One region of the Streptomyces sp. NPDC041814 genome, then DNA from elsewhere that is predicted to be linked to it. Evidence: riboswitches for the same ligand, from Rfam matches in the RefSeq annotation. Region 1 holds a riboswitch; the other holds the start of a gene.

Region 1 (14,378 bases):
GGTCCGCACCGCCGCCTCCGCCAACGCCTCGCGCGGGTTCCTGGACCGGATCTTCATCAGCTTCTCCGATCTGCACGACCGGACGGCGAAGGCCGCCAGGGGCGCGGCCGACCTCAAGGACGGGGCCGGCAAGGCGAAGAAGGGCTCGAAGGACCTCGCGGACGGGCTGAAGGACGCCAAGAAGGGCAGCAGCAAGCTGTCCGGCGGGATCGTGAAGCTGAACAAGGGCGCGGGCGACCTGGAGACCGGATCGCGCCAGGTCGCCGACGGCACCCAGCTCCTCGCCGACAAGGTCAACGGGGTCGCCGCCGACGTGCGCCCGTTCCTGAAGGACAACGGGAAGGCCATCGGCGACACCGCCCGGCTGGTCGCCGACACGTCGAAGACCGTACGGGACAACCTTGACCTGCTCGTGAAGGCGGCGCCCACCGCCGCCGGGGCCGCGCACACCGCCGCCGACGACCTCGCCGACGTCCACCGCACCCGCTGCGAGGAGCAGCCGGTCCCCGACCCCGCCGTCTGCCCGCCGCTGAAGCGGGCCGTGACGGCGGCGGCCGATGTCGCCGCCGTGGCCGACGACGTGAACGCCCTGGTCAAGAACCAGAACGGCGACCTGAAGAAGCTGCGCACCCAGCTGACCACGCTGGAGAGGCAGGCGAAGGGGCTCGCCGCGCGCTCCCCGCACCTGGACGAGGACCTCGAAGCCGCGGTCAAGAAGGTCAACGCGCTGAACACCGGCGCGCACAAGGTCGCCGCCGGCGCGGACCGGCTGCACACAGGGCTGGGCACGGCGAAGACCGGCTCGTCCGACCTGGACACCGGCGTCGGCAAGCTCAAGAAGGGCGCCGACAGCCTGGACAACGGGCTGGTGCGTCTCAAGGACGGCTCCGCCACGCTCGCCCAGGGCCTCGGCGACGGCGTCGACCGGATCCCCGACTACGGGAAGAAGGACCGCGACGCCCGCACGGAGGTCATGGCCGACCCCGTACGCCTGGCCTCGCAGTCGCTGCACTCCGCCCCGAACTACGGCACCGGCTTCGCGCCCTACTTCATCCCGCTCTCCCTCTGGGTCGGCGCGATGGTGGCGTACATGCTGATCCAGCCGCTCAGCAGGCGGGCCCTGGCCGCCGGCGCACCGGCCTGGCGGATCGCCCTCGCGGGCTGGCTGCCGGTCGCCGGGGTCGGGCTGCTCCAGACGGCCGCGCTGATGTCCGTCCTGCACTGGGGCCCCGGCCTGGACATGGCGCACACCGCCGGGACGCTCGGCTTCCTGGCCCTGGTGACCTGCTGCTTCGCGGCGATCGTGCAGTGGCTGAACGCCTGCTTCGGCGCGGCCGGGCGCATCCTCGTCCTCGCGCTCCTGATGCTCCAGCTGACCTCGGCCGGCGGCACCTACCCCGTACAGACCAGTCCCGGCTTCTTCAACGCCATCCACCCGTACCTGCCGATGAGCTACATCGTGGAGGGGCTGCGCCGGCTCATCACGGGCGGCGGGCTCGGCCCGGTCTGGCAGGGCTGCGCGGTGCTCGCCGCCTTCACCGCCGGGGCGCTCGCGCTGACCGCCCTGTCGGCCCGCCGCAAGCAGATGTGGACACTGGAGCGGCTGCACCCGGAGCTGAGCCTGTGACCGTGCCGGGACCTGTGAGAATCAGGTCCATGGAAAGCAGTAGCGGCACGCGCCGCCAGGCCACCCGGCAGAGGCTCTACGAAGCGGCCGTCACCCTCATCGCCGAGAAGGGCTTCTCGGCGACCACGGTGGACGAGATCGCCGACCGGGCCGGGGTCGCCAAGGGCACCGTCTACTACAACTTCAAGAGCAAGACCGAGCTCTTCGAGGAGCTGCTGCGCCACGGCGTCGGGCTGCTCACCTCCTCGCTGCGCGCGGCGGCCGAGGAGACCGGCGCCCGCGGTGGCAGCCGGGTCGAGGCGCTGGACGCCATGATCCGGGCCGGTCTGGTCTTCATCGACCGCTACCCGGCCTTCACCCAGCTGTACGTGGCCGAGCTCTGGCGCACCAACCGCGCCTGGCAGTCCACGCTGCTGGTGGTGCGCAGGGAGGCGGTCGCCGTGGTGGAGGGCGTCATCGCGGAGGGCGTGGCGGGCGGCGAGCTGAGCGAGGAGATCGACGTGCCGCTGACGGCGGCGGCACTCGTCGGGATGGTGCTGGTGGCGGCGCTGGACTGGCAGGCGTTCCAGCCGGAGCGCTCGATCGACGACGTGCACTCGGCGCTGTCCCTGCTGCTGCGCGGCCGCGTCAGCGGACACTGAGCACCCCTCACGCACGAAGGCGCCGGTCGCGCGCGGCCCGTCCCCCGAGCCCGCCCGACCGGCGCCTTCCGTGCTGCCGGAGGACCGTCCCCCGTGACCCCGTGTCCCCCGTGGTCCCGAAGTCCTCCGCCGCGCACCCCCGTTCGGAAGGGCGGCGCCGCCCCACTACCGCCGCCCCGTGCCGGCGGTGGCGGGGCGGCGCCCCCTTCCGTGGACACCCACTCTGCCGTTCCGGCAGGTCACGGCCATCCGTGCGACTACTCATCCCGCGCGCTGAGTACGGGTACTCAGCGCCGGGTTCCACGCGCCCTGCCGCAAGACAAGGCCCGCTGGCTACGATCGCCTGCGTGTCGGTACTCCCTCTGGTGTTCACAAGCGGCTGGGCGAGCGGGATCAACGCGTACGCGGTGGTCCTCCTGCTCGGCATATTCGGCGCGACCGGTGTCAGCGACGAGGTGCCCGCCTCGCTCCAGCGCACCGACGTGCTCGTCGTCGTCGCGATCCTCTTCCTCTTCGAGGCGGTCGCCGACAAGGTGCCCTACCTCGACACCGCGTGGGACGCGGTGCACACGGTCGTCCGGCCGGTGGCGGGCGCGGTGGTCGCGGCGCTGCTGGCCGGCGAGAGCGGTTCGCTGCCGGAGATCGCGGCCGGTGCCATCGGGGGCTCGACCGCCCTGGTGAGCCATCTGGTGAAGGCCGGGACGCGGATGGCGGTCAACACGTCCCCCGAGCCGTTCAGCAACATCGCGCTGAGCGCCGCCGAGGACCTGGGCGTCGCGGGCGTCATCACCTTCGCGATCTTCCATCCGTGGATCGCCGCCACCCTCGCCGGGACGCTCCTCGTCGCGGGTCTCGCGCTCGTGATCTTCCTGGCCTCCCGTATCCGCCGGTTCTGGCGCCGCAGGGCGCAGCGCCGCGAGGAGAAACGCCGGGGGCAGCAGCCCGTCGTCCCGCCTGCCGGAGCTCCGTGGGGCTGACGGACGGGCCGTCGGTGGCGGCCGTTAAGGTCGCCGCATGGCACGAATTGCGGTGATCGGCGCCGGGATGGGCGCGATGGCGGCGGCGGCCCGGCTGGCCGTGGCAGGCCACCGGGTGACGGTGTACGAGCGGTCGCGGACGTACGGCGGCTCGCTCGGCCAGTACGCCGACGAGGGCTTCACGTTCGACACCGGCCCCGGGCTGCTCCACCTCCCCGCGGTCTACCGCGACCTGTTCGTGAAGACCGGCAAGGAGCCGCTGGAGCGGTGCGTCACGCTGGCCCAGGTGGACCCGGCGAGCCGGCACCTCTTCGCGGACGGCACCTCGGTGTCGCTGCCGAACGCCTCGCGCGCCGGGACCGTCGCCGCCCTGGACGCCGCGCTCGGCGGCGGGGCGGGCGCGAAGTGGGGGGCCTTCCTCGACCGCGCCAGGGACGCCTGGGACCGCTCGCGTCGGCCGCTCCTGGAGGAGCCCCTGCGCCCCGACTGGCAGGTGCTGGGCCGTGACCCGTATCCGGCCGAGGAGCGCCGGCGGCTGCTGCGCCCGGCGCGGCGGGCCGGGACGGTGGCGGAGATCGGCGCCTGGGAGCTGGCGGACCCGCGGCTCGCGGCCCTCCTCGACGGATACGCGCTGGGGTACGGCCTGGACCCCTCGCGCGCCCCGGCGGGCGCGGCCCTCCTGCCGTACATGGAGGAGACGTTCGGCACCTGGTACGTGAGCGGCGGCATGCGGGCGCTGGCCCGCGCGGTGTACGAGCGGTGCCTGGCCCGGAAGGTGGAGTTCGTCTTCGGCGCCGAGGTGGCCCGGGTCGTGGCGAGGGACGGCCGGGCGGCGGGCGTGGAGCTGGCGGACGGGACGGTCGCGGAGTCGGCCCATGTGGTGCTCGGGGCCCGGCCGTGGCCCGGCCTGGTGCCGGGTCAGGAGCTGTGGGCCGAGGGGGATGTGACGGCCCGTGCGGACGCGGCGGGGGCGAGCGGCCGGTTCGTGGTGATGCTGTCGCTGCGCGGCGGGCGGCCCGATGACGCCGTGCACCGGACCGTGGTGCACCCGGCGGACGGCGCGGCCGAGCGCGAGGCGGTCTTCGGGGGCCGGACCGCCGCGCACCCGACGGTGACCGTGCTGCGCCCCGACGATCCGTCGACCCGGCCCGACGCGGAGCACGAGGCGGTGACGCTGGTGGCGACGGTCGCCCCGCACGGCCCGGTGGACTGGACGGACGAGGCGCTGCGGGCCCGGTTCGCGGAAACGGTGACCGGGGTGGCGGGCGCCGCGGTGCCGGGGCTGCGGGAGCGGGTGCTGCGGACGCGGGTGCGGACGCCCGCCGAGACCGCCGCGGACACGGGCGCCGGGGACGGTGCCGTGCCGCCGCCGGCGCTGGGCGGAGCCGGGGGCGCGTTCCTGCACGCCGCCAACCGAACCCGGCTGCCCGGCCTGTTGCTGGCCGGCGGCTGGTCGCATCCGGGCGGCGGACTTGCGCACGCGGGCATGTCCGGGGCGCTGGTCGCGGGGACCGTGGTGGAGGGGGACGGCTTCCGCGGCTCGCAGTGAGCCGGGGGCGCCTCAGTAGCGGTACTGCTCGTTGTAGCCGGTGTCGTAGCCGTTCGGGTACGGGGCCGGCTGGGCGGCGGGCTGCTGGGGATACTGCTCGCCCTCGCGCTGCTGCGGCACCCAGACACCGCCCGGCGGGGTCTCCGAGCCATAGGTGTCGCCCTGCGCGTACGGGTCGGCGTACGGCCGGCCGTCGTAGTTCCCGTAGCCGTCGTACGTGCCGTACTGCGGGGTGCTCGCCGTGGTGCCGATGTACGGGTCGGAGTAGGCGGCGTAGCTCTGCTGATCGGTGCCGTAGTCGTACTGGCCGGCCCCGGCGTAGGTGTCCTGGCCCTGGGGCTGCTGGACCGGATAGCCGTAGGGGTCGTACGCCTCGTGGCTCTGAGCGGCCTGGGGCTCCTGGGCCGGGCGGGGCGGCAGGGGCTCGGTGTAGACGCCGTACTGGCCCGTGTCCTCGGGCATCGGTTCGGTCGCGTAGACGGCGGCGGGGGCAGGGGCGGACGGCGGGGCGTCCGGGGCGCCGCCCTCGTAGTCCACCTCCAGGTCCGAGACCTCAAGGGTGGGCTTGCGCTCGGCCGCGCCGCGCCTGCGGCGGCTCTCGCCGGGCTTGCCCCCTATCGCCCAGCCGGTGGAGAAGCCCTTGCGGAACGAGAGCGTGACGTAGGTCTGGCCGGTGGCGAAGGCGACCGCGCCGAGGGCGATGACGGGCACGGACGGCAGCAGGACGCCGATCACCACACCGAGGAAGCCGGTGAAGGCGAGGAGACGCCAGCGCAGCCGCGCCTTGTACTGCAGCAGCACCTCGCCGAGCAGCCACAGCGCGACGACACCGAACGCGATGTAGAGGACCGTCCAGCCCATGCCCGCCCCCTTCTACGGCCACCGCCCCGGGTGGTGGCGGGTACGGCCGGTCACGACTGCTTGTGCAGTCCGAGATTCTCGTAGATCTCGAGCGTCGCAGTCGAGTTGTTCAGCGTGATGAAGTGCAGTCCGGGCACGCCCTCGGAGAGCAGCTTCGCGCTGAACCGCGTTGCGAAGTCGATGCCAATGGAGCGTACAGCGGCGGGGTCGTCCTTGGCGGCGAGGATGCGCTCTTTCAGGTCGTCGGGCAGCTTCGCGTCGCTGAGCTGGGAGAACCGCTCCAATTGCCGGACGTTGGTGACCGGCATGACCTCGGGGATGATCGGGGTTTCGCAACCCGCCGCGACCACCCGGTCACGCATCCGGAGATATGCCTCGGGATCGAAGAACATCTGTGTGATCGCGTAGTCGGCGCCCGCGCGGCACTTGTCCACGAAATGGCGGACGTCGGTGTCCCAGTCGTCGGAGCGCGGGTGCCTCTCGGGGAACGCGGCGACGCCCACGCAGAAGTCGCCGGCCTCCTTGATCAGCCGGACCAGGTCCGCCGCGTACTTCACGCCCTGCGGGTGCTCGACCCAGGGGCCCATGGGGTCGCCCGGCGGGTCGCCGCGCACGGCGAGGATGTTCCGGATGCCGGCGTCCGCGTACTGGCCGACCATGTTGCGGAGTTCGGTGATCGAGTGGTTCACCGCCGTGAGGTGCGCGACCGGGGTGAGCGTGGACTCGGCGGCGATGTCCTGGGTGGCCTTCACCGTGCCGGAGCGGGTGGAGCCCCCGGCTCCGTACGTCACCGAGACGAAGCTCGGGGCGACGGCCTCGACCCGGCGCAGCGCGTTCCACAGGTTGCGCTCGCCCTTCTCGGTCTTGGGCGCCCAGAACTCGAACGAGTACGAGGTCTCGCCGGTCGCGAGCATCTCACGCACGGTGCGCGCGTGATCTGTCCTGGTGGAAGGTGTGCCAAGGGCCATACGGGCAGGTTAACCAGGGCGGGGCGGGCCCCCAACCGAACCGGAGTCATTTGCCGGAATTGACTGATTCTTGTCCATCCTTCGGACAGATTCGTCCCAGGCCCGTCCCTGCCCGCCGTTCCGGAGGCGGCCGTCCCGCGTCAGGCTCCGGCGCGCTCGCGCACCCGGCGCGCCAGATCGGCGGCGGCGGCACCCGGGTCGGACGCCTCGGTGAGGGCCCGCACGACGACGATCCGGCGGGCCCCGGCGGCCAGCACCTGGTCGAGGTTGTCGGCGTCGATGCCCCCGATGGCGAACCAGGGGCGGGCGGGGGCGAGTGAGGCGGCGTAGCGGACGAGGTCCAGGCCGGGGGCGTGGCGGCCGGGCTTGGTGGGGGTGGGCCAGCAGGGGCCGGTGCAGAAGTAGTCCACGCCGGGCTCGGCCGCGGCGGCGTCCACCTCGGCCTCGGCGTGCGTGGAGCGGCCGATGACCGGCTCGGCGCCGATGATCGCGCGGGCGGCCGGGACCGGCAGGTCGCCCTGGCCCAGGTGCAGCACGTCGGAGCCGATGGCATGGGCCACGTCCGCCCGGTCGTTGACGGCGAGGAGCTTGCCGTGCCGCTTGCAGGCGTCGGCGAAGACCGCGAGGTGGTCGAGCTCCTCGCCCGCCTCCATCCCCTTGTCGCGGAGCTGGACGATGTCCACGCCGCCGGCGAGGACCGCGTCGAGGAAGTCGGGCAGGTCGCCCTGGCGCCTGCGCGCGTCCGTGCACAGGTAGAGCCGGGCGTCGGACAGCTGCGCGCGAGAGTGCGTGCCAGGCGTCGCGGGCCGGACGGGGCTTTCGGGACGCGGCGTAGGCGTGGACATGGTGCGGTTCCCCCCGGGGAAGACGGTGACGGCGGATCGGTGGTGCGGCGCGGGGAAGCGGGCCGCCCGCTCGCGCGGTGCGGCCCGCTTCCCCGGTCGGTTCAGACGGCGAGCGCCTGGGCGCGGCGCTTCACCTCCGTGCCGCGATTCTCACTCAGAGCCTGCGCGGGGGTACCGGGCAGGCTCGGGTCGGGGGTGAAGAGCCATTCGAGCATCTCCTCGTCGGAGTAGCCGTCGTCCTTCAGGAGCGTCAGGGTCCCGGAGAGGCCCTTGACCACCTTGTCGCCGTCGATGAAGGCGGCGGGCACCTGAAGCGCCCGGTTCTCCCCACGGCGTACGGCGATGAGCTGGCCCTCCTTGACCAGCTGGCGCACACGCGTCACCTCGACATCGAGCATTTCCGCGATGTCGGGCAGGTGGAGCCAGGCAGGGACGAGAGCATCGATCTTTGCGTCAATCTCGGTCACGGGACAAGCCTGCCATCCCGGACTGACAGCCGAAACCCGGACTCGGCCCTTCAGGTCCGTGCGGGGTCCGGGGAACGCCCTCAGGCCAGGGCCGCCGACTTCAGCGGGACGGAGGGGTCCCCGGCCCGCGCCGCGTCGAGCCGGGTCCCCGCCTCGATGAGCCGGCGCCCCTGGGCCAGGTCGCGCGGGCGGCCCACCGCGAGGACCGCGACCAGGACGCCGTCGCGCAGCCAGCACACCGACCAGGCGGGCTCGGCCGGGTCGCCGCGCCACAGCAGCGTGTCCGCGTCCGCGTGGTGCCCGGCGTACTGCACGAACCGGCCGAACTGCTCGGACCAGAAGTAGGGCACGGGATCGTACGGCGGGATGCCGGCGCCCTCCGCCACGATGTGGGCGGCCGCGGTCCGGGGCCCCTGGAGGGCGTTGTCCCAGTGGTGGACGACCAGGCGGGTGCCGTAGCGGGCCGAGGGGAAGGAGGCGCAGTCGCCGACCGCGTACACATCGGGGAGCGAGGTGCGCAGCGCCGCGTCGGCGGTCACCGAGCCCTCGGGCCCGAGGGCGATGCCGGAGCCGGCGAGCCAGCCGGTGGCGGGGCGGGCACCGATGCCGACGACGACCGCACCGGCCGGGAGGGTGCGCCCGTCGGCGAGCACCACCGTGCCGGGCTCGACGCGGGCGACCCGGGCACCGGTGAGGAGCCGGGCGCCGCTCTCCTCGTACCAGGCGGCCATCGGGGCGGCGACATCGGCGGGCAGCGCACCCGCCAGGGGGCGGTCGGCGGCCTCCACGACGGTGACCTCGCAGCCGGCGGCGCGGGCCGCGGTGGCGAACTCGGCGCCGATCCAGCCGGCGCCGACGACCACGACGGGGTGCCCGGCTTCGAGGACGGGGCGCAGCCGGGCCGCGTCGTCGAGGGTGCGCAGCAGATGGACGCCGGGGACCCCTGCGGAGCCGGGCAGGGCGATGGGTTCGGCGCCGGTGGCGAGGACCAGGACGTCGTAGGGGACCGGGCCCTCGGAGGTGTCCAGTTCGTGGTCCCCGGCGCGGACCCCGGTGACCTCGCAGCCCAGGCGGAGGGCGATGTCCAGTTCCTCGAAGTCGATGTCGAAGGCGGACTCCTCCGCCTTGCCGAGCAGCACCGCCTTGGACAGCGGGGGCCGGTCGTAGGGCTGGTGGGGTTCGGCGCCGATCAGCGTGACGGGGCCGGTGAAGCCCTGTTCCCGCAGGGCGACGGCGGTCTGCACGCCCGCCATGCCCGCGCCCGCGACGACGACCCGGCGTTCCGTCCGCTCTGCCCGCTGCTGCTCGCTCACCCGCCCACCTTACGTAGCTGACCGAGCGTCAGGAAAGGGCGCCCCACCCGGCCCCCGGGGGACGGGGTTTAGGGTGGCCACCGTAAGACACGCGGGAGCCCGGGCGTACCGGGCTGAGAGGGAGGCTGGCGGCCTCCGACCGTACGAACCTGATCCGGGTCATGCCGGCGAAGGGAGGGGCTGGACGCCCATGCGCACCCATCCCACCGAAGGGGCCGACGTCCTCGTCATCGGGGGCGGCGTCATCGGTCTGGTGACCGCCTGGCGGGCCGCGCGGCGCGGCTTGGCCGTCGCGCTCGCCGACCCCGGGCCGGGCGGCGGAGCGGCCCGGGTCGCGGCCGGAATGCTGGCCGCCGTCACCGAACTGCACTACGGCGAGGAGATGCTGCTCGGGCTCAACCTCGCCTCCGCCCGGCGCTATCCGTCGTTCACGGCGGAGCTGGAGGAGGCGAGCGGGCAGGACATCGGCTTCCGCGCCTGCGGCACCCTGGCTGTCGCGCTGGACGCCGACGACCGCGCCCATCTGCGCGAACTCCACGAGCTGCAACGCCGCTCGGGCCTGGAGTCGGAGTGGCTGACCGGGCGCGAGTGCCGCCGCCTGGAACCGATGCTCGCCCCGGGCGTGCGCGGCGGCCTCCGGGTGGACGGCGACCACCAGGTCGACCCGCGCCGCCTCGCCGCCGCGCTGCTCACCGCGTGCGAACGGGCCGGAGTGGTCTTCCACCGCCGCCGCGCCGACCGCCTCTCCGTGGTCGCGGACCGGGCCGTGGGCGCCGTGCTCGACGACGGTACGGAGCTGGCCGCCGGCCAGGTCGTGCTCGCCGGGGGCAGCCTCAGCGGACGGCTCGCCGGGGTCCCCGCCCACGTCCTGCCGCCGGTCCGCCCGGTCAAGGGCCAGGTGCTGCGTCTCACCGTGCCCCCGGCGTACGCGCCCTTCCTCTCGCGCACCGTGCGCGCGGTGGTCCGGGGCAGCCACGTCTATCTCGTGCCGCGCGAGAACGGTGAGCTGGTCGTCGGCGCCACCACGGAGGAGATGGGCTGGGACACCACCGTCACGGCGGGCGGGGTCTACGAGCTGCTGCGCGACGCCCACGAGCTGGTGCCCGGCATCACCGAGCTGCCGCTCACCGAGACCCGGGCCGGTCTGCGCCCCGCGTCCCCGGACAACGCCCCGCTGCTCGGCCGCACCGCGCTGCCCGGCCTCCACCTCGCCACCGGCCACGGCCGGAACGGCGTGCTGCTCACGCCCGTCACCGGGGACGCCATGGCGTCGTTGCTGGCCGACGGCGAGCTGCCCGAGCCGGTCCGCCCCTTCTCGCCCGGCCGGTTCGCCCCGGCCCCCGCACCCCAGGAGCAGCCCGCATGACCGAGCCCACCCCGCTCACCGTGTCCGTGAACGGCGCCCCGGCCGCCATCGCACCCGGCACCACCCTGGACACCCTCGTCGCGACACTGACCGACGCGCGGACGGGGGTGGCCGCCGCGCTCAACGAGACCGTGGTGCCGCGCGGCCGGTGGTCCGCCGCCGCGCTCGCCGACGGCGACCGGGTCGAGGTCCTGACCGCGGTCCAGGGAGGCTGACGATGTCCGACGACCTGTTCACCCTCGGCGGCACCGACTTCACGTCCCGGCTGATCATGGGCACGGGCGGAGCGCCCAGCCTGGACGTGCTGGAGCGGTCGCTGATCGCGTCCGGCACCGAGCTGACCACCGTCGCGATGCGCCGCCTCGACCCGACCGTGCAGGGCTCGGTCCTCTCCGTCCTGCGGAAGCTGTCCATCCGGGTGCTGCCGAACACCGCCGGCTGCTACACCGCCGGGGAGGCCGTGCTCACCGCCCGGCTGGCCCGTGAGGCGCTGGGCACGGACTGGGTGAAGCTTGAGGTGGTGGCCGACGAACGGACGCTGCTGCCCGATCCGGTCGAGCTGCTGGACGCCGCGGAGATCCTGGTGGACGACGGGTTCACGGTGCTGCCGTACACCAACGACGACCCGGTCCTGGCCCGGAGGCTGGAGGACGTGGGGTGCGCCGCGGTCATGCCGCTCGGCTCCCCGATCGGTTCGGGCCTGGGCATCCGCAACCCGCACAACTTCCAGCTGATCACGGAGCGGGCCGGGGTGCCGGTGATCCTGGACGCCGGTGCCGGGACGGCGTCGGACGCGGCGCTCGCGATGGAGCTGGGGTGCTCTGCGGTGATGCTCGCCTCGGCGGTGACCCGGGCCCAGGAGCCGGAGCTGATGGCCGCCGCGATGCGGCACGCGGTGGAGGGCGGGCGGCTCGCGCACCGGGCCGGGCGCATCCCGCGCCGCCACTTCGCGGAGGCGTCGTCGCCGACGGCGGGGCGGGCGGTGCTCGATCCGGAGCGCCCGGCGTTCTGAGCGCGAGGGGCCGCCCCGGTCCGGACCAACGTGCCGGAATCCACAGTTCCAGGGCCGGAAGCCCGTTGGAAGCCGGGATTCCGGGCTCGGGCGGCGCGCCCCTGTCACGGCTCGGCTTCAGTCCAGCCCCGGGTTCGCTCCACAGCGGCGGGCCCGGCCGCGGCGGCTCGTAGACTCGCATGGTGGATACGACCCTCCAGGACCCCCTCGTCGGGCAGCTGCTCGACGGCCGCTACCGCGTCGATGCCCGCATCGCCGTGGGCGGCATGGCCACGGTCTACCGGGCCATGGACATGCGGCTCGACCGGGTGCTCGCCCTCAAGGTGATGCACCCGGCGCTGGCGACCGACGCCTCGTTCGTGGAGCGGTTCATCCGCGAGGCCAAGTCGGTGGCGCATCTCGCCCACCCCAACGTGGTCGGGGTCTTCGACCAGGGCGCCCAGGGGCAGTACGTCTATCTGGCCATGGAGTACGTCGCCGGGTGCACGCTGCGCGACGTGCTGAGCGAGCGCGGTGCGCTCGCGCCCCGGGCCGCGCTGGACATCCTGGAATCGGTGCTCGCCGCCCTCGGCGCGGCGCACCGGGCGGGCTTCGTGCACCGCGACATGAAGCCCGAGAACGTGCTGATCGGGGACGACGGCCGGGTCAAGGTCGCCGACTTCGGCCTGGTCCGGGCCGTGGACACGGTCACGAACACCACCGGGACGATCCTCGGCACCGTCTCGTACCTGGCCCCGGAGCAGATCGAACACGGCACGGCGGACACCCGTGCCGACGTGTACGCCTGCGGGGTCGTGCTCTACGAGATGCTGACCGGCGACAAGCCGCGTGACGGGGAGTCCCCCGCCCAGGTCATCTACCAGCATCTGCACGAGGACGTACCGCCCCCGTCGGCGGTCGTCCCCGGCCTCGCGCCCGAGCTGGACGCGCTGGTGGCCGACGCCACCGCCCGGGACCCGGAGGCCCGCCCGTTCGACGCGGTGGCGCTGCTCGCCGGGGCCCGCCGGGCGCGCGCCGCCCTCACGGACGCGCAGCTCGACGCCGTACCGCCGCAGGCCCTGCCGGAGCCGGGACCGGGCGGCGGGGCGAAGGGCTCCGACGCGCGGACGACGGTGATCCCCCGGGTGCTGCCGAAGGACCTGGGCACCGCCCACCACACCAGCCGGCTGGAGATGCCCCCGCCTCCGCAGCACCCGCTGCCGCCGCGCCGGCGCGGGCCGCTCGGCGGCCCCCGGCGCGGGCTGATCGCGGCGGTCCTCGCGGTGCTCGTCGTCCTGGGCGTCGGTGGCGGCGTCTGGTACATCAACTCCGGGCAGTTCACGAAGGTCCCCTCGCTGCTGGGCCAGACCGAGCAGGCGGCCGGGAAGCGGCTCTCCGACGCGGGCCTGGAACTCAAGGGCGTGGAGCGGGCCTTCAGCGACACCGTCGAGCGGGGCAAGGTGATCAGCAGCGATCCCAGGTCCGGCGCGCGGATCAGGGGCAACGGCTCGGTCTCGCTCGTCGTGTCGCGCGGCCCCGAGATCATCCAGGTGCCCGACGTCGCGGGCGACCGGCTCGCCGACGCCAGGCAGCGGCTGAAGAAGGCGGGCCTGCTCCCGGGCATGGTCACCAAGGAGTTCAGCGAGGACGTGGCGGCCGGCGAGGTGCTGCGCACGGAGCCGGAGGCGGGCGCCGACCGCCACCCGGACTCGGCGGTCGCGATCGTCGTCTCCCAGGGCAGCCCCATCGCGGTCCCGGACGTCACCGGGCTCTCCGTGGAGGACGCCACCGACACGCTGGCCGACGAGGGGCTGAAGGCGAAGGTGAAGCCCGGCCGGGTGCACTCGCCCGAGGACGAGGGCGACATTGCCGTCCAGTCACCCGAGGAGGGCGCCGAGGCGGCCGATGGCGACACCATCACGCTGACGGTCTCCTCCGGTCCGCGCATGGTCGAGGTGCCGGACGTGGTCGGGAAGAAGGTGGACGACGCCCGCGACGAGCTGGAGGCGGCCGGCTTCGAGGTCGAGGTCGACCACGGGTTCCTCTCCTTCAGCGACAAGGTCTCCAGCCAGTCCGTGGACGGCGGCGACCGGGCCCCCGAGGGCGACACCATCACCATCAAGACCAAGGGACTGTAGAGATCCGTATGCGCAACCCCGTCGGCGGCCATGTCCCCGTGGCCGGCGGCCTCGCCAAGGCCGGCCTCCCCTACGCCCGCGAGATGGGCGCCGAAGCGGTCCAGGTCTTCGTCGCCAACCCCCGCGGGTGGGCCACCCCGGCCGGGAATCCGGCCCAGGACGCCCTGTTCCGCGAGCAGTGCGCCGCCGAGTCGGTACCGGCCTACGTACACGCCCCGTATCTGATCAACTTCGGCTCGCACACCCCGGCGACGGTGGAGCGGTCCGTGGAGTCGCTGCGCCACTCGCTGCGCCGGGCCCGCGGGATCGGGGCGCTGGGCGTGGTGGTGCACACGGGGTCGGCGACCGGCGGGCGGCCCCGCGAGGAGGCGCTGGCGCAGGTGCGGACACACATGCTGCCGCTGCTGGACGAGCTGACGCACGACGACGACCCGTTCCTGCTGCTGGAGTCCACCGCCGGGCAGGGCTCCTCGCTCTGCTCGCGGACCTGGGACTTCGGTCCGTACTTCGAGGCGCTGGACGCCCACCCGAAGCTCGGGGTCTGCCTGGACACCTGCCACATCTTCGCGGCTGGGCACGACCTGGCCGGGCCTGGCGGGATGAAGGAGACGCTGGACCTGCTGGTGGAGACGGTC
Region 2 (14,378 bases), on a different contig from region 1:
TCCCCGTACCGCTCAGGGAATCAGCAGCCAGTCCGCGCCGATCGCGGCGACCAGCCCGACGGCCAGCAGCCAGCTTCCCAGCCGCGTACGCCCGTTCCGGCTCAGCTCGATCACGATCCCGCACAGGATCAGCGCCAGCCCGTACACCCCGACCACCAGGACGGAGGCGCGGCTCGCGAGCCGCAGCCCGAGCACCACCGCCATCGCCAGCATGCCGACCGAGGAGAGCACGATGCGCAGCCGTCTCGCCTGGCGCGGGGTCAGCCGGCGCTCGCCGGTCTCCTCACCCTCCGCGAGACCGCCCGCGAGATCGCCGGCGAGGTCGTCCGCGACATCCTCTGCCGGGTCCTCGGTGGCGGGCTCGGCGGTGTCCTCGGCTATCGGGGCGTCCACGGCGCGGTCCTGGTCAGAAGTGCTCATGACGCCGGATCGTAGTGGCTCCAACCCGGTCTGTTCGCCGTTGTCAACCAACACCGCGGAAACCGGTCGGAGTTGTGCGTCATGGCTGCCCGGACCGCAGCCGCGGGGCCTCCGCCGCCGCGTCCACCGGACCCGCGCCCGTACGCTCCACCCGCACCGCCAGCTCCCGCGCCCAGCCGGCGAGCTCCCCGAGCCCCATCCCGTGCGCAGCACCCGGGCCGTACGCCTCCAGCGCCGCCGCACCGCGCCGCAGCAGCCGCGCCCCGCCCGTCGCGTTGCCCCGGGCGGCATGGGTCAGACCCACGGCCAGCTGGGCGAGTCCGCGCCACAATTCCCGCTCCGTCTCCGGACCCGACTTCCAGGCGTCCTCGAAGACCTCGTGCGCGTGGAACGGCATGCCCTCGTCCAGCAGCCGCTGCGCCTCGCGGACGGTCTCACCGGCGGTGCGTTCGACCCCCTCCGGCTGGCGTTCGACCCCCGGTGTCCCGTACGGCAGCGGGCGTCCCAGCCCGTCACGGGGGCGCGCGTTGTGCGCCCGTCCCTCGGAATCCCGGTCCCTGCGTGTCTCGTTCACGCCCCCGATTGTGCCCCGCACCTGCGGCGAACTGTCCGAACCACTGTCCGTCGGGCCCCGCGCGCGACTAGGCTCGGGAACCATGGTCACCACTTTGGGGGAGGGTAGGCATGAAGCCGTCCCGGCCGCTTTATGAGCGCGAACCGGAACTCGCCGCTGCCGCGCAAGCCATCGATTCGCTCTGCGGGGCACAGGCCACCGGCGGGCTGCTGATCTACAGCGGTGAGGCAGGCATCGGCAAGACCGCGCTCCTGGACGAGATCCGGGCCATGGCGGCGGACCGGTGCACCGTCTGGTCGGCACGCGGCGGTGAGACGGTCACCTCGGTGCCGTTCCACGTCGTACGCCAACTGCTGCAACCGGCCCTGGCCCAGTTCCCGCCCGACGACGTACGGGCCCTGTTCGGCCCCTGGTTCGACAGCGCCGCCCCGGCCCTGGGGCTCGCCGAGCCCACCGGCCCGCAGCCCGATCCGCAGGGTGTGCGCGACGGCCTCGACTACGTCGTGAAGCGCCTCGCCTCCCGGCTCAGCCACCGCCCGCTGCTCCTCATCATCGACGACGCCCACTGGGCCGACGGCGAATCCCTCGCCTGGCTCGCCTCGTTCACCGCCCGCCTCGGCGACCTGCGCGTACTCGTCGTCCAGGCCCACCGCCCCGAGGAGCTGGCCGCGCGCGAGGCCGCGCGCAACGCGGCCGACGGCCACCCCGCGCAGATCCGCGTCGCCCTGCGCGCCCTCACGCCGGACGCCACCGCCGAACTGGTCCGCGCCACCCTCGGCGAGCACGCCGACGACCCGTTCTGCCGCGAGGTCTGGGCCGTCACCGGCGGCAACCCGTACGAGGCGGTCGAGCTCGTCGCCAAGGTCCAGGACAGGGAACTGGCCCCGCTGGAGGAGTCCGCCGGGCTCCTGCGCGAACTCGGCGCCTCCGCCCGGGGCAGCGGCCTCGTCGCCCGCCTCGAACGGCTCGGCACCAACGCCAACCGGTTCGCCTGGGCGGCCGCCGTCCTCGGCACCGACATCTCCCAGGATGTTGCCGCGTCCCTGGCCGGGATGAGCTCCGCCGAGGCCGCCGACTGCACGGCCCGGCTGCGCGAGGCCCGTATCGTCACCGGCTTCGACCCGCTGGAGTTCGTGCACCCGCTGATCGCCTCGGCCGTCTACCGCTCCATCCCGCCCGCCACCCGCACCGCGATGCACGGCAGGGCCGCCTGGGCCATCACCAACGCCGGACTCGGTCCCGCCGCGGCCTCCCGCCACCTGCTCGAAGTCCACCCGGACGACGACCAGGAACTCGTCGCTCAGCTGCGGGCCGCCGCGAATCAGCACCTCGCCGTCGGCGCCCCCGAGGCCGCCCGGCGCTGCCTGGAGCGCGCGCTCGAAGAGCCGCCGCGCCACGACGTACGCGCCACCCTGCTGTACGAGCTGGGCTGCGCGACGCTGCTCAGCTCCCCGGCCACCACCGTGCAGCACCTGCGGGCGGCGCTGGACATGCCCGGTCTCGCCGACGAGCTGCGGGTCGACGCCACGTACCGGCTTGCCGCCGCGCTGTCCCACAACAACCAGCTCAAGGAAGCGGCCCTGGCCCTCGCGGCCGAGGCCGAGCGCACGGCACCCGGACCCGGCCTCATGCGACTCCAGGCCGCCCACTTCCTCTGGGAGGGCATGCGGGCCACCGAGGAGGACGGCCCCGGACGCTCGCGCCGGCTCGCCGCCAACGCCGATCACCTCACCGGCCGGGACAACGCCGAACGCGCCCTGCTCACGCTCCGCGCCTTCGACGCCATGCTGCGCGGCGAGAACGCGGAGATCATCGTCGACTTCTGCGAGCGCGCCCTGGTCGACGGCCACCCCGCACGCGGGCTCGGCTGGACCGACACCGAGTGGGGTTTCGAGCTCCCCGCCCTGGTCGGGATCACCTATGCCTTCACCGACCGGCTCGACCGCGCCGAGGAGCTCTTCGGCGAGGCGGTCCGGGCCTTCGAGATCTCCGGCTGGAGCGGCGCCCACCTGGCCTTCGCGCACACCCTGCTCGGGCTGGTGCACCGCCGCCGGGGCCGCCTCGCCGAGGCGGAGGGCTTCCTGCGCGAGGGACTGCGCCTTGCGGACCGCGTCGGCAGCGGGCTCCCCGTCCACTGGGACGCGGCCTGCCTGCTCATCGACACCCTGCTGGCCCGCGGCCGGGTCCCCGAGGCCCGCAAGATCGCCGACCAGTACGACTTCGGTCTGCCGTACCCGAGCGCGATGGTGCTGCCGGACGGGCCGTGCGTCCGGGGCCGCCTGCTGCTGGCCGAAGGCCGTACGAAGGAAGCGGTGACCGAGCTGGAGGCGGCCGGGCGCTCGCTGGAACCGCGCGGCAGGTTCAACGGTATCTGGGGTCCCTGGGCCGGCGACCTGGCCCGCGCCCTCGCCGACGAGGACCCCGGCCGCGCCGCCCAGCTCGCCAACACGGCCCGGGTCCACGCGGAGCGCTTCGGGACGGAGACCGCCATCGGCGAGGCCCTGCGCTGCGTGGCCCTCTTCGCGCGCCCTGAGGAGTCCGTACACCTCCTGGGTGAGGCGGTCCGCCACCTGGAGGCGTCACCCTCCGGCTACGAGTTCGCCCAGGCACTGGTCGACTACGGCATCGCCACCCGCTCGCCCCGGGAACTGGCCCGCGCCCACAAACTGGCCACCGCCTGCGGCGCGGAAGGACTGGCCGCCCGCGCCCAGCAGGCACGCGCGTCGATACGGGCCACCGAGTGAGGTAATGTTTTCCCTGCAGCCGCCACCCGGCCGAACCGGGTCAGCGGCAGCGGGACGTGGCGCAGCTTGGTAGCGCACTTGACTGGGGGTCAAGGGGTCGCAGGTTCAAATCCTGTCGTCCCGACTCGTAGGAGTCGTAGGTCAGGGCCGGTTTCGGGATCACCGAAACCGGCCCTTGGTCTGTGTCCGGCACCCCGCCCTGGTGTTTTTCCCCCGGAAGCCCGGGTACGCGGTCGGCTACGAAGCGCCGCGGCACCCCGGCGCAGGGGTGCGACCGACCAGAGGAGTAGCCATGCTGAAGGCGATTGCAGATGTGTTCCGTTCCATCGGCGGCGCCATCGCCACGGTCGTCACGCTCCCCTTCCGGGCCGTCGCCCGGCTCTTCAGCGGTGCGTCGAGCACGGCCCACGGTCACCACTGAGCCCACACCGACGTCGCCACAGGCCCTGGAGGGCGGTTCCGGAAAGATCCGGAGCCGCCCTTCGGTAGGTCCGGGAGCTCGTGCGCACGGATGAGCGTGCCGTGCCGACTCCGGGTCCGCGATCCGGGCTCGGGAACTTGGCACCGCGTGCACGGAATCCTGGCAATCCGCGCAGACCTTCGCGGTGTCCGGAACGGCTTCGCGGCCGGTGTGACAGGCAGGCCCGGTTCCGCGCCACGCCACGCGGTTCAGAGGCTGCGGAGCTGTCACATACCCCATCTATTGTGTCCCTCGCGCCGCGTCGGTCCGGGGGAGGAGATGACGCGTGGGGCGCACATGACGAGGGGGGTCTTGCATGTCGAACGTGAAGTCGGATCCGAAGAACCCGGCACTGGATGCCACCGCAACGGCCCGCGCCCAACTGGGCGCGGAAATGCGGAGGATCAAGGAGGGGGCGCAGCTCAGCTTCGGCGGGCTGGCCGGCCGTACGCACTACAGCCGCTCCTCCTGGGAGAGGTTTCTCAACGGCAAGCAGCTGCCGACCCCCGTGGCGGTCGAGCAGCTGGCGGCCGTGGCGGGCACCCCGCCCGGGCCGCTGCTCGACCTGCTGGCCAGGGCCGGTGCGCCGGGCACGGAGCCGGAGCCGGTCGTGCCCGGCGGCCCGGACCGGCCCCCCGCGGCGCACACCGCCGCCGGTGACACGGCAGGCGACGGGCGGACGCCGGGCGAGCGGACCGGGGTGTCGTGGCGGCGCCGCTGCGCGGTGATCGGGTACATCGCCGCGGGCGCCCTGATGGGCTCGGTGGCGACCGGGCTGCTCTCCCCGTATCTCGCGGGAGCGGAACAGGGCCCGGACGCCGCGAAGGCCCGTACCGAGAGCAAGAAGGCGGGCGGACAGGGGGCGGACCTCGTGCCCGGCGCGGGCGACATCAAGGTCAAGTGCACGTCGGCCACCTGCTGGCGCAACGATCCGCAGGCCATGGAGTGCCAGTGGGACGCGAAGACCGCCAAGAGCACCTTCCTGCGCGGCATGCAGATCGAACTGCGCTACAGCGCCGCCTGCCAGGCGGTCTGGGGCCGGATCGAGGGCGGCGCCGTCGGCGACAGGGTGATCATCAAGGACGCCCGGGGGATGGAGCTGGACGCCTTCATCCGCTTCGAGCACGACTCGTACACCAAGATGCTCGGGGTCTCCAAGGAGGCGCCGCTCGACTCCATGAGTGTGTGCGGGGAGATCCCCTCCGAGAAGCAGACGCAGTGCGCGCCGACGGGAACGGCCCGGATGCCCTGACGGAAGCGGGGCCGGGACCGGCGGGCCACCGCCGGTCCCGGCCCGTCGAAAGGGCGCGCGGTAATTCGGTGGTGCGACTCCCGGCGGGCCCTGTACGTTTCCCACGCGCCCGCGCCCGGCGGTGCGCCCGGTTGCGGCTACTTCCTTCTGACACTCAAGTGACGCCGCCGCCATGTTCCTTGATCTCGCCGGGCGCGTGCGTCTCACCATCGCTCGAATCCGGGGGGATTCACTGCCTCGTCATTCCCGACGCGTCTCGAAGGTCTGGTCCGAGATGCTGGTGGCCCCGCATGTCTCGGCCGCCGCCCGCCACCTGGCCGCCACCCGGTCCGTGCCCGGATCCACCGCACGGGACCTCCGCACCTACGAGGGCGGCCCGGCCTTCATCCGGGAGCCCCACGAGGAGCTCTTCCTCCTCGCCGTCGGCAACCTCGTCTCCCAGGAGACCTTTTACGAGAGCGGCGCGGACCGCGACGACCGGTACACCACCCTCGTCGCCCGCCTCGCCGTCGAGCACCCCGGGTGGACGGCAGGGCTGCTCCGGTGGCTGCGCGGCGAGGGCAACATGCGCACCGCGTCCCTGGTCGGCGCCGCCGCCTACGTACGCGCACGGCTCGCTGCCCCGACCTGCGAAGGGCCCTCCAACCGGTCCGTGGTCGACGCGGTGCTCCAACGGGCCGACGAGCCCGGCGAACTGCTCGCGTACTGGATCGCGACGTACGGGCGCCAGGTGCCGCAGCCCGTGAAGCGGGGCGTCGCCGACGCCGTACGCAGGCTCTACACCTCCCGCGCCCTGCTGAAGTACGACACCGCTTCCCAGGGCTTCCGCTTCGGTGACGTGCTCAACCTGGTGCACGCGACCCCCGACCCGGCCAGGCCGTGGCAGGGCGCCCTCTTCCGCTACGCCCTGGACCGCCGCCACCACCCGGACCGGGCGACCGCCCCGGCCGGCGACCGGCTGCTCACCGCGCACCGGGCGCTCCTGGACACCCCGGTGGACGAGCGGCGCGCCCTGATCACCAGCCCCGGCGGCGCGGAACGGCTGGTCGCGGCGGGCATGACCTGGGAGTCCGTGGCCGGCTGGCTGCACGGGCCGCTGGACGCCGCCGTCTGGGAGGCGCTGATCCCCGTCATGGGCCCGATGGCCCTCCTGCGCAACCTCCGCAACTTCGACCGGGCCGGCCTCGCGGACGAGGCCGCCGAGCGCGTCGCCGCCCGCATCGCGGACCCCGAAGAGGTCGCCCGCGCCCGGCAGTTCCCCTTCCGCTACCTCGCCGCGCACCAGCACGCCGCACCGCGCTGGGCCGCCGCGCTGGAAGCGGCTCTCGGCCACTGCCTGGCGAACGTGCCCGCCATGCCCGGCCGTACGCTGGTTCTGGTCGACCGGTCCGACTCGATGTTCTTCGACACCTTCTCCGAGCGGTCCACGCTCAACCGGGCCGACGCGGCAGCCGTGTTCGGCACCGCGTTCGCCCTGCGCGCCGAGCACGCGGACCTGGTGGAGTTCGGCTGGCGCAGCGCGCCGGTCCCGTACGCGCCCGGCGAACCGGTCCTCGACGTGCTCAAGCGGTTCGGCCGCCTCGGCGGCACCGACACCACCAAGGCGCTGCGCACCCACTACCGGGGCCACGACCGGGTGCTCCTCGTCACCGACGAACAGGCCCTGCCCCACGCGCCCGGCAGCCCGGACCCGGTCCCGCGCGAGGTCCCCGTATACACCTGGAACCTCGCCGGATACCGGCCCGCCCACGGTCCCACCGGACCGAACCGGCACACCTTCGGCGGCCTCACCGACGCCGCGTTCCGGATGGCCGGGTTCATCGAGAGCGGGCGGCGGGGGGCCTGGCCGTGGACCACCGAGGAGTGAGCGCAGTCAGCGCGCCCCGCGCATCCGCAGCGGGGCGTACACCCCGAGTGCCACGAGGAACGCCACCCCGTACGCCAGGTCGGCCCCGTGCAGCGCCTCGGCCACCGGGCCCACGTACAGGCCGGTGCTCATGAACGGCACCGCCGCCGCGAAGGCCACGGCGAACGCGGCGAGCGCCGGCCACCAAGGGCGCGGCCGGGCGTGCTCGGCCGCGAGGTCGACGGGGGCGCCCCGCCGGGCCCGGGCGCGGACCAGCCAGTCCACGGACACGATCGCCACGAAGCCGGGGATCCAGTAGCCGACGAGAAGCAGCACGTTCTGGAAGCGGGCGGTCGTGTCCGCCGCGTGCATCCACAGCACCAGCGGGAACCCCAGCGCGGCGGCGAGCGCGGCGGCCACCGGACGGGGCAGGCGCACCCCCATCGTCTGCAACGCCAGCGAACCGCTGTAGTCGTTCATCGCGTTGCTGCAGAGCGCGGCCAGGGCCACCGCGAGCAGCCCGAACGCCCCGAGCGCGCCTCCGCCGAGCAGCGAGTCGATGCCGCGCGCGGTCTGGTCCGTGAAGACCGAGGCGCCCCACAGCCCGATGGTCTGGACGGCCACGAAGGAGGCGCTGATCCCGCCGAGCGTGCACCAGAACATCCGCGTCCGGGACGTCCCGCTCGGCAGGTAGCGGCTGAAGTCGCTCGCGTACGGTGCCCAGGACAGCGCCAGGCTCAGGGCGATGGTGCAGGTCAGGATGAACGCCCCGGCCCGGTCCGCGCCGTGCACGGTCGAGGCGGTCACCGGGTCCACCCCCTTCAGGAGCTTCGCGGCGAGCACGGCGAAGGCGACGGCCAGGGCGAACGTCATCACGGTCTGGAGCCGGTGGATCACCTCGTAACCCAGCACGCCGAGAGCCCCCTGCGCGGCCATCATGACCAGGACCCCCAGCCAGAACGGCCAGCCGCACAGCTGTGCCAGCGCGTCCCCGCCGAACAGCCCGATCAGGGCGTCCCAGGCGATGGACGACAGCCACTGGAGGGCGCCCGGCAGCACGACGCCCGGTCCGAACGCCAGCCGCGCGAGCGGGAGCTGACCGGACCCGGTGCGACTGCCCCAGGTGCCGAGATACGCGGTCGGCGCGGCGCCGACGAGGGTGCCGAGCACGACGGCGGCGAGCGCGGTCCCGAAGTCCAGGCCGAGCGCGATGCCGACGGTGCCGGTGAAGACACCGGTCATGGTCAGGTTGGGCGCGAACCAGACGGTGAACAGCCGGCCCGCCCGGCCGTAGCGGCGGTCCTCGGGGACCGGTGCTATCCCATGCGCCTCGATGCGCAGATCGCCGGGGGCGCTCGGCATGCGCCCGCCGAAAGCGGCGCGCTCGTCCTGGGCATGCGACAACGACATGAAGACATCCCTCCGCCAGTGCTAACTGGTTCAGGTTCGACGGGTGTGATCTCAGCCCCGTGCGGGGCACCCCGTGTCCGGTGTGGCGGCCAGAATAGCGCCGGCCCGTCCGATGCCGTCGCGGGGGTCAGCCCGGGGGCCGGTCCAGCAGTTCCGCCAGGTCCTGCCCGGTCGTGCGCAGCAGCAGCGCGACCCCGCCGAGCGCGGCGGCGTCGCCCCCGAGGGCGGAGCCGCGTACCTCGATGGAGCGCGGGGCGGACGGCAGCGACAGCGCGGCGATCTGCTCCCGGATCGGGGCGAGGACGAGGTCGTCGAGCGCGGCCGGTTCGCCGTAGACCACGACGCACTCCGGGTCGACCTGGGCGGCGAGCGCGGCGAGCACCCGCCCGGCGGTGACGGCCGCGTCCCGCAGGACATCGGCCACCTCCGGGTGGCCCTCGGCGGCCAGGGCGATCAGCTCCTCGGCGTCCCGGGCGCCCACGCCGCGCTCGGCGCACGCGGCGAGCAGTGCCGGTACGGAGATCAGCCCCTCCAGGCAGCCCCGGCCGCCGCAGTGGCACGGCTTGCCCTCGGGGTCGCAGCTGGTGTGCCCGATCTCGCCGGCCGCTCCGTGCGCGCCGCGCACGAGGGAGCCGTTGACGACGAGTCCGCCGCCGACGCCCTGGGACCAGCGCAGGTAGACGGCGTTGTCGAAGCCCCGCGCCGCGCCCCAGGTGACCTCGGCCAGTGCGGCCAGCCGGGAGTTGTTGTCGGTGAGGACCGGGGCGCCGAAGTGCCGGCCGAGTTCGGCGGCGACATGCCCGGCGAACGGAGTCATGGTGTGCGGGTCGGCCGATGCCGGGTTCTGCACGAAGCCGGGCAGGCCGAGGCCGATGCCCTGCACCGGGGCGAGGCTGATGGACTCGCGCCGCACCAGCTCCTCCACCGCGCGGATCGCCTGCGCGGCCCGTTCGGCGGCCTGGCTGTCCGCCGGGACGGGGGCGCTGTACCGGCCGACGATCTCGTGGGCGCAGTTGGCGACCACCACGTGCATGTGGTGGCGCTGGAGGTCGATGCCGATCAGTTCGGCGCCGCGCGAGTTCAGCGCGATCTCCAGCGCCGGGCGGCCGCGGCCCCTCGGCTGCCCGGGATCGGGGGCCGGCTGCTCCACCACCGCGTTCCGGTCCAGCAGGTCGGACACGATCGCGAACAGCGTCGTACGGGAGAGACCGACCCGCTCCTTGAGCTCGCCCCGGCTCAGCGCGCCCGACCTGCGCAACTCGCCGAGCACGGCGGCTTCATTGGCTCTGCGCAGGCGCTGGAGGGCATCGGTGCGTTCGGTCATGGACGCATGGTCGATCGGTCAAGGGGTTTCTGTCAACGCGGCGGACGAATTCACATGATGTTTATTCCCAAGGGTTGACGTAAAAAAGTGGGCCTCCCTACAGTTCCCGTCAATCGCCGGAACCGGTGCGCGTCGAGCACCCCGGGACCGCGTGCCGGCCGGCGACCGTCACCACCGAGAGCGACCACCGAAAGGGCGGCCCGAGTGGCTCCGCGCAACGTCCTGTTCCTGATGACCGACCAGCACCGGACCGACACCCTGGGCTGTTACGGCAACCCGCTCGTCCGGACCCCCGCCCTGGACGCCCTCGCGGCCGAGGGCACCCGCTTCGACCGCTTCTACACCCCGACCGCGATCTGCACCCCGGCCCGCGCCTCCCTCGCCACCGGCCTGCACCCGTTCCGCCACGGCATGCTCAACAACCCCGAGCGCAACGGCGGCAGCAAGGACGAGCTGTCCGACGAAACCCCCATGCTCTGGCGCCAGTTGCAGGGCCAGGGGTACTCCGTCGGACACGTCGGCAAATGGCACATCGGCCGCGAGCACGGCCCCGAGTTCCACGGACTCGACGGCGAACACCTGCCCGGCGCCCTCAACCCCGTACACCACCCCTCGTACGAGAAGTGGCTCGACGCGAACGGCTTCCCGCCCTTCGCCGTACGCGAGCCCGTCTTCGGGACCGCCGCCAACGGCACCGGGCGCGGCCACCTCATCGCAGGCCGGCTCCAGCAGCCCGCCGAGGCCACCGTCGAGGCGTTCCTCACCGACCGCACCCTCGCCCTGCTGGACCGCTACGCCGCCGGATGGAAGGCGTCCGGCACCCCCTTCATGCTGTCCTGCCACTGGTACGGACCGCACCTGCCGTACCTGATACCCGACGCCTACTACGACCTGTACGACCCCGACGACGTACCCCTGCCCGCCTCCATGGCCGAGACCTTCGCGGGCAAGCCCGAAGTGCAGCGCCAGTACAGCGCCTATTGGTCCTCCGACGACTTCGACGCCGCCGCCTGGCGCAAGCTCATCGCCGTCTACTGGGGCTACGTCACGATGATCGACCACCAGGTCGCCCGCATCGTCGAGGCACTCAAGGGCCACGGACTGTGGGACGACACGGCGGTCTTCTTCACCGCCGACCACGGCGAGTTCACCGGCGCCCACCGGCTCAACGACAAGGGCCCGGCGATGTACGAGGACATCTACCGCATCCCCGGCATCGCCCGCGTCCCCGGCGCGCCCGCCCGCACCGACGACGACTTCGCCACCCTCATCGACCTCAACCCGACCATCCTGGAGCTCGCGGGCGCACCCGTCCCCGAACCCTGCGACGGCACCAGCCTGCTGCCGCTGCTCCAGGGGGAGGGCGCCGACGGCACCCGCGACCAGGTCGTCACCGAATTCCACGGACACCACTTCCCGTACTCCCAGCGCATGATCCGCGACCGGCGCCACAAGCTCGTCCACAACCCGGAGAGCGTGCACGAGCTGTACGACCTGGAGACCGACCCGCACGAACTGCACAACGTGTACGAGGCCCCCGCCTACGCGGAGGTCCGCCGCGACCTCACCGTCAGGCTCTACCGCGAACTGCTGCGCCGCGGCGACCCGGCCTACACCTGGATGAGCTACATGGCCGACATCGGCGGCGGCCGGGCCGCCGACGTCGACGGGGTCGCGGAGGAAGTCGCATGAACGTGCAGGACAAACCCCGCGCACCGCACCCCGCCAAACCCCCCGGCCCGCCGGCCGCCCCCGGACGCGCGGCCGCGCGGCCGAAGAAGAAGCCCGGCACGGGACGGCTCACCTCCCTGCTCCTCGGCCTCGCCTCCGCGGCGCTCGGGCTGCTCGCCTGGACCGCCCTCGCCGGGAGCGGCATCAACGGCTTCCCGGGGCCCGTCGTCGTGGCCCGGCGCGCGGGTGATCTCATCGCGGACGGGACGCTGTTGGAGGACGCGGGCGCCAGCCTGAAGCGCGTCCTCACCGGCTACGTGCTCGGCGTCGCCCTCGCGATCCCCGTCGGCTTCCTCATGGGCTGGTACCCGGTGGTCCGCCGGCTCGTCGAGCCCTGGCTCCAGTTCTTCCGCATGGTGCCGCCGCTCGCGATCATCCCGCTCGCCATCGTGCTCATGGGCATCGACGAGACCCCGAAGATTTTCGTGATCTTCCTGGCCTCGTTCCTGTCCTGTGTCGTCTCCACCTTCCAGGGCGTCGTCGCCGTCGACGTCACCCTCGTCAACGCGGCCCGGGTCCTCGGCGCCCGCGACCCACAGGTCTTCGCCGGCGTCGTCGTGCCCGCGTCAACCCCTTTCATCCTGGTCGGCATGCGCATCGGGCTCGGCGCCTCCTGGGCCACCGTCGTCGCCGCCGAACTCATCGCCGCCCAGGGCGGACTCGGCTACCGCATGCAGCAGGCGCAGGTCTACTACGACCTGCCGACCATCTTCGTCCAGCTCATCGCGATCGGCGCGATCGGACTCGCCATGGACCGGCTCCTGCTCCTCGCCGAGCGCCGGCTCACCCACTGGCAGGAACGGCGGTAACCCATGCCCCACATCGACTTCCACGACGTGACGAAGGACTTCGCGGTCGGCGACGGCGGATTCCTCGCCCTGGACCACGTGAACCTGGACATCGAGGACGGCGAGTTCGTCACCGTCGTCGGCCCCTCGGGATGCGGCAAGAGCACCCTGATGAACATCGCCGCCGGACTCCTCGACGCCACCACCGGCGAGGTCCGCGTCGACGGCGCACCCGTCAGCGGCCCCGCTCCTGAACGCGGTGTCATCTTCCAGCAGTACGCCCTCTTCCCCTGGATGACCGTCGCCGCCAACGTCGAGTACGGGCTGAAGGTCGCCGGCGTCAAGAAGGCCGAACGGCGGCGCAGGGCCCGCGAGGTCATCGAACTCGTCGGCCTCACCGACTTCGCCGACGCCCTGCCGAAGACCCTGTCCGGCGGCATGAAACAGCGCTGCGCCATCGCCCGCGCCTACGCCGTCGACCCGAAGGTGCTCCTGATGGACGAGCCCTTCGGCGCCCTGGACTCGCTCACCCGGGTCCGGATGCAGGAATCGCTCCTGGACACCTGGGGCCGCGACCGGCGCACCGTCATGTTCATCACGCACGACGTGGACGAGGCGGTCTTCCTCGCCAACCGCGTCGTCGTCATGGCCGCCCGCCCGGGCCGCGTCCACACCGTCATCCCGGTCACGCTGCCCTACCCGCGGACCGAGGAGCAGCGCCTGTCGCCCGAGTTCGCCGCACTGCGCGCCCAGGTGTGGCACGCCGTGCACCACCAGCCCGCCCCGCTCGAAGGAATCGCGTCATGAAGCCGATCCGCGCCCTCCGCCGCCGCACGGCGGGCCTGTTCCTCGCCCTGGCGCTCGCCTCCACCACCGCCGCCTGTGACGACAGCTCCTCGTCCGGCTCCGCCGACGCGCCGAAGAAGGTGAAGTTCGGCTACATCGCCGACTACAGCGGCGCCGCCGCCCTCGCCGTCGCCCGGGAACAAGGGCTGTGGGAGAAGGCCGGGGTCACCCCCGAACTGAAGGTCTTCACCAACGGACCCCTTCAGGTCCAGGCCCTGGGCACCGGCAACCTGGACTTCGGCTACCTCGGCCCCGGCGCCCTGTGGCTGCCCGCGTCCGGCCGCGCCTCCATCGTCTCCGTGAACATGCTGGGCCTCGCCGACCGGGTCATCGCCCGCCCCGGCTCGGGCATCGGCGAGCCCGCGGACCTCAAGGGCAAGAAGGTCGCCGTCGCCGAGGGAACCTCCGGCGACATGATCCTCAACCTCGCCCTCAGCAAGGCCGGGCTGAAGCCGGACGACATCACCAAGGTCGCCATGGACGCCTCCACCGTCGTCACCGCCTTCTCCTCCGGCCGGGTCGACGCCGCCGCCACCTGGTACCCGCTGATCGATACGATGAAGAAGAAGGTCCCCGGCCTCAAGGAGATCACCCGGACCGAGGACTACTACCCGAAGCTGACCTTCCCCAACGTCTTCGTCACCCAGCCGGAACTGGCCTCCGGCGACCCGGAACTCGTCAAGAGGGTCACCGGCGTCCTCAAGGCGGCGGGCGACTGGATCGCGGCCCACCCGGAGGAGTCCGAGACGGTCACCGCCGACTTCCTGAAGCTCCCGGCCGGGCAGCTCAAGGGCTCCACGAAGTACGTGAAGATCCTGCCCTCCGGCGAGCTGACGAAGCTCACCCGGGACGGCACGGTCGCCGGCTGGTTCGACGCACTGGCCGCCGGCTTCCACCGCATGGGCAAGCTGCCCGACCCGGGCAAGGCCCAGGACTACTACCTCGGTGACCTCTACACCGCGGCCGGAAGGGCGGACCGCTCA

What was found. Region 1 has a riboswitch for thiamine pyrophosphate ahead of thiO (glycine oxidase ThiO). Riboswitches for the same ligand answer to the same signal wherever they lie in the genome.
Region 2: another riboswitch for thiamine pyrophosphate. It lies ahead of ACZ6C6_RS30440 (purine-cytosine permease family protein); the one in region 1 lies ahead of thiO (glycine oxidase ThiO).

What each region holds. Positions count from the first base shown of each region.
Region 1 covers NZ_JBVJAM010000001.1:348,563-362,940, forward strand. Annotated here, with positions in the region: gene ACZ6C6_RS01595 (YhgE/Pip family protein) at 1-1,627, shown strand, start outside; gene ACZ6C6_RS01600 (TetR/AcrR family transcriptional regulator) at 1,657-2,268, shown strand; gene ACZ6C6_RS01605 (DUF4126 domain-containing protein) at 2,616-3,245, shown strand; gene ACZ6C6_RS01610 (phytoene desaturase family protein) at 3,283-4,794, shown strand; gene ACZ6C6_RS01615 (hypothetical protein) at 4,807-5,655, opposite strand; gene metF (methylenetetrahydrofolate reductase [NAD(P)H]) at 5,706-6,623, opposite strand; gene thiE (thiamine phosphate synthase) at 6,764-7,468, opposite strand; gene ACZ6C6_RS01630 (Rv2175c family DNA-binding protein) at 7,570-7,935, opposite strand; gene ACZ6C6_RS01635 (NAD(P)/FAD-dependent oxidoreductase) at 8,016-9,248, opposite strand; TPP riboswitch at 9,330-9,441, shown strand; gene thiO (glycine oxidase ThiO) at 9,439-10,614, shown strand; gene thiS (sulfur carrier protein ThiS) at 10,611-10,829, shown strand; gene ACZ6C6_RS01650 (thiazole synthase) at 10,832-11,626, shown strand; gene pknB (Stk1 family PASTA domain-containing Ser/Thr kinase) at 11,809-13,743, shown strand; gene ACZ6C6_RS01660 (deoxyribonuclease IV) at 13,752-14,378, shown strand, end outside.
Region 2 covers NZ_JBVJAM010000015.1:75,837-90,214, forward strand. Annotated here, with positions in the region: gene ACZ6C6_RS30405 (hypothetical protein) at 13-420, opposite strand; gene ACZ6C6_RS30410 (DUF309 domain-containing protein) at 500-994, opposite strand; gene ACZ6C6_RS30415 (ATP-binding protein) at 1,105-3,738, shown strand; tRNA gene ACZ6C6_RS30420 (tRNA-Pro) at 3,789-3,862, shown strand; gene ACZ6C6_RS30425 (LPFR motif small protein) at 4,031-4,159, shown strand; gene ACZ6C6_RS30430 (helix-turn-helix domain-containing protein) at 4,515-5,450, shown strand; gene ACZ6C6_RS30435 (TROVE domain-containing protein) at 5,725-7,317, shown strand; gene ACZ6C6_RS30440 (purine-cytosine permease family protein) at 7,324-8,706, opposite strand; TPP riboswitch at 8,697-8,790, opposite strand; gene ACZ6C6_RS30445 (ROK family transcriptional regulator) at 8,834-10,030, opposite strand; gene ACZ6C6_RS30450 (sulfatase-like hydrolase/transferase) at 10,235-11,722, shown strand; gene ACZ6C6_RS30455 (ABC transporter permease) at 11,719-12,570, shown strand; gene ACZ6C6_RS30460 (ABC transporter ATP-binding protein) at 12,574-13,356, shown strand; gene ACZ6C6_RS30465 (aliphatic sulfonate ABC transporter substrate-binding protein) at 13,353-14,378, shown strand, end outside; gene ACZ6C6_RS30470 (DUF4838 domain-containing protein) at 14,378-14,378, shown strand, end outside.